DNA from 3 places in the Pseudaeromonas pectinilytica genome. Region 1 is predicted to be linked to each of the others. Evidence: predicted binding sites of a transcription regulator. Region 1 holds the regulator's gene; each other region holds the start of a gene.
The links. Region 1 encodes LexA, which represses DNA repair genes until DNA is damaged. Its sites were predicted from a motif close to ANCTGTNTNNNNANACAGNT; they were not measured.

Region 2: the regulator LexA is predicted to act here: its motif matches at 1,788-1,807, upstream of ACYVG7_RS05860 (YebG family protein).
Region 3: the regulator LexA is predicted to act here: its motif matches at 1,936-1,955, upstream of dinB (DNA polymerase IV).

What each region holds. Positions count from the first base shown of each region.
Region 1 covers NZ_BAAGVN010000349.1:660-3,936, forward strand. The annotation lists gene ACYVG7_RS17280 (substrate-binding domain-containing protein) at 1-713, opposite strand, end outside; gene ACYVG7_RS17285 (tRNA (cytidine(34)-2'-O)-methyltransferase) at 825-1,304, opposite strand; gene lexA (transcriptional repressor LexA) at 1,669-2,292, opposite strand; gene plsB (glycerol-3-phosphate 1-O-acyltransferase PlsB) at 2,473-3,277, shown strand, end outside.
Region 2 covers NZ_BAAGVN010000075.1:33,979-37,255, forward strand. The annotation lists gene ACYVG7_RS05845 (monovalent cation:proton antiporter-2 (CPA2) family protein) at 1-736, shown strand, start outside; gene ACYVG7_RS05850 (SirB2 family protein) at 736-1,119, shown strand; gene ACYVG7_RS05855 (DUF4124 domain-containing protein) at 1,230-1,655, opposite strand; gene ACYVG7_RS05860 (YebG family protein) at 1,819-2,109, shown strand; gene ACYVG7_RS05865 (M14 family zinc carboxypeptidase) at 2,154-3,277, opposite strand, start outside.
Region 3 covers NZ_BAAGVN010000084.1:9,770-13,046, forward strand. The annotation lists gene malZ (maltodextrin glucosidase) at 1-1,740, opposite strand, end outside; gene dinB (DNA polymerase IV) at 1,961-3,022, shown strand; gene ACYVG7_RS06170 (hypothetical protein) at 3,076-3,277, opposite strand, start outside.

The sequences.
Region 1 (3,277 bases):
GCAAGCCCCTGAATTAGATAACGATTATAATCAAAACCAATATGTACCAGACGCTTTTCCTGGCCTTTTCTTTTTATTTCTGCCATGACACCCAAAGTCGACGATTCATTAGGAGTAAATAAACCATCCAATTCTGAAATATGCTGCTGTAAATAAATATCCGCATTATGTCGGATTTCAACGATCCCGGAGCCAAGATAAACGGCCGGCAATAACTTCAAACTGGATTTCTTGATCTCATCAAGAAAGCCCTGTTCACGGGCATCGGTGGAAGCCACGCCCGGTTTCAACCTTAAAACCGTCACCGAACCCTCGCCTCTCAGGCGCGCGACCATCTCTCGCGCCGCCTGTTGACCAGCCCGATAATTATTGGTCATGACCTGAGCGTAGACAGCACCCAGAGCCATACTCCGATCGATCAACACAATCGGTAAATTTTTCTGTCTGAACAGATCCAGAGTCTTACGATGTGCTGACGAATTGGGCGCCAGTACCACGCCGATACACTGCTTTTCCAGGGCTTCCCGCAAGATCTGCTCCTGGGCATCGACCGAGGTTTCGTCGTAGAGCACGCGAAAGAAAATATCGACCCCTAGCTCATTGCCAGCCTGCAGAGAGCCGGATTCAATGGCTCGCCAAAAATGGTGCCCGGTTCCCGCCGTGATGACGGCCACGCACTCCCGGGCCAATGCACTCTGGCCAAGAGGCATCATCAACAGGATGCTGATACACAGTGGATAGAGCCAGCGAGTGGCAGAGCTCATATCAAGCCACCTTCAAGCACGAAGCCCCAGTGATTACGATGATGAGCAAAGTATAGACACTCAGGCTTCGTTGTCGCCGCCCGCGACGGCGAAATCCAGCTGGCGCCAGGCCTCGTAGCTGACAATGGCCACGGCGTTCGACAGATTCAAACTGCGCGAGCTACTGAGCATGGGGATGCGGATCAGATGATCCTGGGGCAAGCTATTGCGCACCGCATCGGGCAGGCCGGAGGTTTCCGAGCCGAAGAGCAGAACATCACCGGCCTGATAGGCAGGAGTGGTGTGAGGCGTCCTGCCCTTGGTGGTCAATGCAAAAATCCGACGCCCCTGCATCGCCTCGGCAAATGCCGCATAGTTGTGATGGCGTGTCACAGTGGCCAGATCATGGTAATCCAGACCGGCCCGACGCAGCTTTTTCTCTTCCAAATCGAAGCCCAAGGGTTCAATGAGATGCAGATGGCAGCCATTATTCGCCACCAGACGGATGATATTGCCGGTATTGGGAGCAATTTGCGGTTCAAACAGGGCGATATGAAACATCGGAGCAACAGAGACCTGAGGGGAAAAATGCCATTCTACCCCAAGGGGAAAGCTCTGGAACGGGGAAATTGCCACTGCATGCTCACATGCCATGACAGTCTGCAAGGGGCTAACACAAGAGCTGGGGAAGGCAATGCGGGCCAGTCAAGAGGTTCGGGCGAGACAACCTCTCTCGCCAACTCGCCGTAAACCCTTCCATGGGGGCTCGATGGCGGCATCCCTGCCGCCAACGGTTGGCGCAACAGGCTATCTCGCCTTTGCTAACGCAACTGGCATTAGGCCCGTGAAGGGCCCTGTCTCGTCATGCCAGCCACGCAAGAGCTGTTTAGTACTGCGGTGAGTGTCGGCGATTTGAAACAGCCAGTTAGTGCCAGCTACCGTTGCGGATCACGCCCACCGCCAGCCCTTCAATGCTCAGGGACTGCTCGGTCAAATCGACCTGGATCGGCTCCAGCTCTTCGTTTTCCGGCAGCAAGCGCACCTGATTGCCCTTACGCTCGAAGCGTTTGACCGTGACCTCGTCATCACCGACCCGAGCGACGACGACCTGACCGTTCCGCACCTGTTCGGTCTTGTGCACAGCCAGCAGATCGCCATCCAGAATACCGATATTCTTCATACTCATCCCCTGCACCCGCAGCAGGAAATCGGCTCTGGGTTGAAACATGGCCGGATCGATCTGGTAGTGAGTTTCCACGTGCTCGGCCGCCAGGATCGGCTCACCCGCGGCCACCTGGCCAATCAATGGCAAACCCAATTCCTCTTCAACCACATCCTCTTGCAGCAGCTGAATGCCACGGGAAGTCCCCGGCATGATGTGGATCACCCCCTTGCGCGCCAGGGCCTTGAGGTGCTCCTCCGCCGCATTGGCAGACTTGAAGCCCAGACGGGCGGCAATCTCGGCACGGGTCGGCGGCATACCGGTCTGCTGCATGCATTCCTTGATCAGTTCCAGCACTTCAGTTTGGCGAGGGGTCAGATGTTTCATGGCGTTTGCCTGTCTATTTATACAGATAACTGTGAGTATATACAGGCATTTATCAAGTGCAAGGTAAATGCCGGGCAAAGCCGACAAAAGAGAACCGCCCATGACCTGGGTCAGCAATTCACGACAAGTCGGGCCAGTTTTGCTATGCTGGCGCCGCATTTTTATTGAGGATACAGCACCATGTCCTTCAGCTTTTCCCTGGCTCAGGCCCTATGCCGCTTGCCTGTTCGTCTACTGGTCAATCACAGCAGTCTCCCGGAAGATCCTTTGAGTCAATTGGGTCTTGATTTGGGCCGTCCCATCGTGTACGCCCTGAGCACAGATTCGCTGAGTGACCTGTTGACCCTGGAGCTCTGTGCCAAGGAGTTGGGGCTACCCAATCCATTTGCGCCGCTGGTCCTACAGGGCCAGAGTCATCCCCGCTATGTCTGCCTGGATCGCACGCCGTCGCTCTTCGGCAGCCAGCGCAGCGGCATACCCCATCTGGACACCTTCCGCGAATGGTTGAGTCTGCACGAACAGAACGCGCAACTGGATATCCAGTTGGTTCCGGTGACTCTGCTGTGGCATCGCGCCCCGGGCCGTGAACGCCCTCACCGGCTACAGCCGCCGCACCAGACGCCGGGCGCGTTGCGCAAGGCCGCTATGGTACTGCTGTACGGTCGGGAAAACCGGGTCCGCTTCTCGACCCCAGTCTCCCTCCGCAGCCTGGTCACCGAGCTCGGCACCGACGAAGTGGTGGCTCACAAACTGGCACGAGTGGCGCGTATCCACTTCAGCCGCCAGCGTCAGGCCGCCAAGGGGCCACGGCTGCCCGATCGCCAGGCTTTGTTTCGTGAACTGTTGCGCAGCGACAACATAGTCCGCGCCATCGCCGAACAGGCGCAGAGCGAAGGCAGCAGCGAGGAGCAGATGCGCGCCCGAGCCCTGGGCTATCTCGACGAGATGGCATCCGATTTCTCTTATCGCCTGATCCGCTTCGGTG
Region 2 (3,277 bases), on a different contig from region 1:
GGAAGAAGAGCGGGAAGCCGACAAGATTGATGAGCACGACAACCCGGTCATCATCGTCGGCTTTGGCCGCTTCGGGCAGGTGGTCGGCCGCCTGCTCCATGCCCACGGCATCGGCACCACGGTTCTGGATAACGATGCGGGCCATATCGATGTGCTGCGTAAATTCGGCTACAAGGTGTTCTACGGTGATGCCGACCGGCTGGATCTGCTGTATGCCGCCGGGGCGCACAAGGCCAAGTTGCTGGTGGTAGCCGTCGGCAACCCAGCCAAGTCACTGGCGGTGTGTGAGCTGGCACAGAAGCATTTCCCGCAGCTCAAGCTGCTGGTGCGCGCCATTGACCGCCCTCATGCTCATCAGCTGCTGCAGCAAGGGGTGGACATGGTCTACCGGGAAACGGTCGGCTCGGCGGTGGATCTGGGAGTGAATGCCCTCAAGGAGCTGGGAGTGCGTGCCAATCAGGCCTGGCGTACTGGCCAAACCTTCAAACAGCATGATGAGAAGCTGCTGCGCGAGCAGACCGCCTTCATCGATGACGAGAGCATGTACATCACCAAGAGCGTGCAGTACCGGCATATTCTGGCGGAGATGCTGCAAGCCAATCAGGAAGATAGACGCAGCGAGATCATGTCGGCGTGGGAGAACACCCCAACCCAGGAAGATGAGCCGGAAACCCAGATCCAGCGCCCCTTCTTTGCCTCCAAGAATCATGACACCCCGAACCGCGGAGAAAAGTAATGAGCTATCTGTTCCTCAAGCAGCTGCACCTCCTCTGCATCCTGTTGAGTCTGTCGCTGTTTGTGTTTCGTCTACAGCTCTCGGTGCGTAACCATCCCCGACTGCAACAGCGCTGGCTGAAGATCCTGCCCCATTGCATCGATACCCTGCTGCTGATCTCCGGCGTGGCACTGGCCTATCACCTGCAGCAGGCTCCATTCGTCAACAGCCCCTGGCTCGGTGCCAAGCTGGTGGGATTAGTGCTGTACATAGTCGCGGGCACCTTCGCCATCAAGCGCGCGCCCAGCGCCCGTGGACGGCTCGGCTTCGGTCTGCTGGCCCTCGTCTTGTTTGCCTATATAGTAGCGGTGGCCGCCAGTAAACAGACCTGGCCCTGGCTGTAAGCCAGCCCGTTAGCGAAGGCGGGATAGCCGGTTGATGCAATGGGAACGAACAACCACGCCTTATTGGATCTGAAGGGTCCTGATGAGCTCTGCTCTCAAACTAGCAACGCTTAGCGTCGGCAGTACACCCGCACCGCATCCCGCGCCTGGCGGATCGCCTGGGTCGCGGCTTTGCCATGCAGCACTTCGGCCTTGCCACTTTGCGGGTTGAAGGCAGTAGCGCCCTTGGTCTGATAGCGGGATAACAGCGAGCGGTAGTAGGCACAGGTTTCCTGCTGCTTGCCGCTCTCGCCAGCCTGCAACAGGGTTTCAGCTTCGGCATAGAGCCGTTCACTCTCCGGCAGCGGCGTCACAGTGCCCTGGCTATTGGCTTTCAGCTCCTGAATGCCCCGGCTGCGATCGGCCGGTGGACGACTGGAGAAGTGAGTCACGCCCTGCTCATCATCCCAGCTGTAGAGCCGTTTTGCCCCGACTGGCGAGCTGCCCAACATCATGCAACACAGCAACAGCCACCCTATTCGAACCCCGGATCTCATACCCTCTCCTTGTCCCGCGTATATCCTGAACCCGCTGTCTGGAACAGCGTGAGCCACTATGCCATTTTTGCCGATACCCCGCGAGGCAGCACAGTTAAATCTGGCATTCAGCTCACTGATCCGTTATAAGAGAACTGTATCTTTATACATAGGAATTTCATCGATGGCGGTCGAGATCAAATACGTGGTAGTCCGGAACGGCGAGGAAAAGATGACCTTTGTCAGCAAGAAAGAGGCCGATGCTTACGACAAGATGCTGGATATGGCAGATGAGCTGAGTGGCTTATTGCAGCAAGGCCCAGTCCCACTGGACGAGAGTCAATGCGAGGCCCTGGGGCTCTATCTGGCCCAGCAGCGGGAGCCGCTAAGCCAAATCCTCAAGGGTGGCAAGGCCGCCGAACCAGCGGCAGCGCTGACACCAAAAGCGCGCAAGGGCAGCGCCACCGAAGAGTAAGAGTGGCGTGACGCCGCCGCCCGCGACTGAGCGTTTAGCCCCGGTTAGCTTCGGGAGTCCGATTTCGGCGCGTGGCGCTGCTCTTTATCCTTGGCCAACTGCTGGCTGACTTCGGCCAGCGGCGACGAGGGCAGTGGATTACTCATCAGCAATGCCCGCCAGCTCGGCTCCTGATACAGGCTATTGGAGGAGCGCGGATCCAGCATGATGCTGATGAGGGCCCCCTGGGGTTGCGCGGTGGAAATCTTCACATCCCCGGGTTTGAGCTGCACGCTGAGCGTTTTTTCATCCAGCACCACATCCAGCCAATCGCGGGTACCCGGGCTGGTGCGGGCGGCAATTTTGATATCCGCGACCCGCTGTTGGGTCACCTGGATGGTTTCCGGCTGCTGCACCACTTGATAGGCAATATGGTGATCATCCAGCCATTCGCGGAAGCGCCGGGTCTGGGAGCGGATGACATAACCGGGCGGGATCTCGCCCACATCCTTGATGGCGATCTGATCTTCCAGACGGAAGGGTTTGACCACCTGCTTGCCCTGCCGATCCTTGAGGGTAACGGCAATGCTCGGCTCCTGGACATTCGGCGCAAAGGCATACTGCATGACGAAGCGATCCTCGCCCTTGATGCCTTCCCAGCGGTGGCGCGCATCCCGGCTCAGAGTCAGGATCTGCGCCCGATCCACCAGCACCAGCTCCAGCGCTTTATCCACGCTCAGCAGTTGCTTGCGCACCCGCTCGGCAATGTTCTGCGGAGTCGGGAACTTGCCCTGGCCATCATGGCGATTCTCGAACAGCACCGTCATCGAACCTTGCATCGAGGCGTAATTGCGGAAATTGGAGAGACTCAAGCCACCGCGGCGCACCGGATCCTTGAGTGAATAGATCTCGTTATAGCGCTGGGCCGGAATACCGGCATCGGCTACCGCCTCGATGAGGCGCGGCAAGTAGACCTGGTTGGCGTAATGGCTGAGATCCGCGTCCAGATTCGGATTATTACCCACCTCGAACTGGGCATCTGTGGTGGTACGGAAGCCTTCCTTCGGCGTCATCGGCCACTTGTCGTTCCAGGTTTCGTGCAAGTCCATCACCACATCGGGCTGGAACCGCTCCAGGGCATCGATGTAGATACGGGTCTCGGGGGATTCGACGGCGATAAAGTCCAGAT
Region 3 (3,277 bases), on a different contig from region 1:
CAGAAGAGGGTCCGATGGCAGCGTAAGCTCTGCACTCCCTTCCCGCTGGATGGCGACCAAGATGCGCTCATCCTCCAGTACGCGCACAAACACCAGCGTCTCGTTCTGGGCATAGAGCATCTGCAATGCACCGCGGCGTAGTGCCGGGCTTTGTTGCCGCAACTTCGCCAACTGCTGGGTATGGGCCAGCAGTTCGCCATTCCAGCGGCTCTGATCCCAGGGGAAGGGGGCGCGACAGAAGGGATCATTGTCCCCCGCCAGGCCAATCTCGTCACCGTAGTAGAGGCAGGGCACCCCGATCCAGCTAAATAACCAGCCGATGGCGAGTTTCATGCGTTGCATATCGCCGTGCAGCAGGGTCAGGAAGCGGCTGGTATCGTGGCTATCGAGCTGATTGAACTGGCACAGCTGGGTGCCATGGCTCAGTCCGGCCCGGTAATTTTCCATCCAGTCGGCGCACTGACGGGCATCCAGATGGATCGGTTGATAGGCCACATCCTGGCCGGTCAGAAAGGCCCGGACCGGCAAGGCAAAGCCCATATAGTTCATGGCGCCATCTTCGACTCCTGCCTGCAGCCATTCCCGGGCATCGGCAAAGTGTTCTCCCAGCAGATAGGCCTGGGGATTTTCCTCCCGGGCGGCCTGGTAGATGCCACCGACGTGCAACAGATTGTTGTTGGCGCTGCCGGATTCTCCCAGCATATGGACCACATCCAGGCGCCAACCGTCGATCCCGTAGGGTTCGCGCAACCAGTGACGCACTACGCTATCGCGTCCACGATAGAGGGTATCGACGACACCCGGCTCGGCGAAGTTGAGCTTGGGGAGATTGGCATTGCCTTTCCAGCCGAGAGCCCCTTGCGGGCCAAAGGTGTACCAATTGCGATAAGGCGATTCTGGTGAGCAGTTGGCGCCGGAGCCGTCGCCGGTCCGGTAGCGATCAAACCAGGCGCAACTATCCCCGCTGTGGTTGAAGACCCCATCGAGGATCAGCCGCATGCCGCGCTGCCGGGTGGCTTGCCGCAGCCGGATCAGAGCCTGATTCCCGCCGAAATGGGGATCGACATTGAAATAGTCCTCGGTGTCGTACTTATGCACCGTAGGCGCGGTGAAGATGGGGTTGAGGTACAGGGCTGTGACCCCCAACCCCTGCAGATAGTCGAGCTTGCCGGTGATGGCATCCAGATCGCCACCATAGAAGGTGGAGCTCGCCGCTTCCAGCTCTAGCGGGTGTTCCCAGCTGCGGCGGCGTACCCAGCGCTGGCGGGCATGGTGCTGATACTCTGCCTCCCGCACCAGATGGGGACCATCGCCCGGGGCAAATCGATCAGGGAATATCTGGTAGAAAATCTGATCCGCCACCCAAGCCGGATGACTCTCCGGCACCTCCAGACAGAACTGACGCAGGCGCTCGATGGGGGCGGCGCTGAGCCCTTGTGGGCCAAACCAGACTTGGTGATGAGGCCATAGCAGCTTGAAACTGTAGCGCTGTCGAGACGAAGCCTGATGCAGGGGAAGCACGACCTGATAGTGACGGCAGCCGCGGATTTCTGCCTGCAGGGTCATATCCAGCAACCACTCTTCATTATCGGGCTCGCTACGCAGCAGCACTCGCTCGGGCCAAGGGCCAGTTTGCAGCTGTAGCCAGAGGGATAGCACAGGACCTGCAGCCTGGAGTGTGACAAAGGGGGGTACAGGTTGGTGCCAGCACTGCAGTTGTGAAAGGGATGGTGTGAACATGACGACTCCTGACGGCTCGGTAACGAGAGTGTGTACACCACAGCATGGACCGCTCGCTGCCGGAAGGCATCCTCCCGTGCGGTTTATCCTGACGGTGGAGTCTCTATCCTTCCCTCATGGTCCGAAAGGGCGGTCAGCTGCTGCGGACTTAGAGCAGGACTTGGACATTTGCGGACTCTGGAGTAGAGTAGGGGTAACTGTTTATATATACAGTACTGCCATGCGTAAAATCATTCACATCGATATGGACTGTTTTTTCGCCGCTGTCGAGATGCGCGATAACCCGGCGTTGCGTCATATCCCGTTGGCGATCGGGGGATCCCGGGATCGACGGGGTGTGATCGCCACCTGCAACTACGAGGCGCGCCGTTTTGGTGTCCGCTCGGCAATGGCGACTGCCTATGCGCTGCGTCTATGTCCGACTTTGACGGTGATCCCGGGGCGTATGGCGGTGTATCAACAGGTATCCGGCGAGATCCGCGCTATTTTTGCCCGTTATACCGACCGTATCGAACCGCTGTCGCTGGATGAGGCCTACCTGGATGTCAGCGATTCCCCGTTACATCGCGGCAGTGCGACTCGGATTGCTGAGGCGATCCGGGAAGATATTCGCCGGGATCTACAGCTGACTGCGTCGGCTGGGGTGGCACCGAACAAGTTTCTGGCCAAGATTGCGTCGGATCTGAATAAGCCCGATGGCCTGTTTGTGCTGCGCCCGGAGCAGGTGGCCGAGTTTGTGGCCACCTTACCGCTACGCAAGATCCCGGGAATTGGCGAGAAGAGTGCGCAACGTCTGGCGGCGATGGGATTGCATACGGGAGCCGATGTGCAGGCTTATCCTGCCAGTGAGTTGCTGCGTCTATTCGGTAAATCAGGCCAGATGTTGCTGGAGCGTTGCCGGGGCCAGGATGAGCGGCCGGTCGAGGTGAGCCGGGTGCGTAAATCGGTGGGGGTGGAGGTGACCTTGCCTGCCGATTTAACCGCGGTTGAACAGGCGATCCCGATCCTGGTGCAACTGGAGCAACAGCTGTGGCCGCGGCTGCAGCGCCATGCGCCGGATGGTCGGATTGTTCGGCAAGGAGTGAAGGTGAAATTTGCCGATTTTCAGCAGACCACGGTGGAGCGCAGCACACCTCGAGCCGATACCGGGCTGTTTCTCGCCCTGTTGCGTGAGGCCTGGGCGCGGGGGGAGGGTAAATCGGTGCGGCTATTGGGCTTAGGTGTCAGTTTGCCGCAACCCGAAGAAAAAACAGAGGAGCGTCAGTTGTCGCTGGCGTTCTAGTTGATGTTCTATTTGGAAGCGCAGAGTGATGGCCAACCGCGCCGTCTATCAACTCAGGGCTTGGTTGCCGGTGGAGTATTGGCGGCTAATGACAGGGCGCCAGTGGCTTCGGTGTCCGGATCTAACTCGGTATCCGGGTCACCAGGCCAGATGGTAGCGGGCAATGCTTGTACCGAGGTCACCAGGTCGCCGCCGAACTGAATACTCTCTTGCCAGAGCTGGCTGGCAACTTGCTGCAGGTTTTGCTGGCCGTGC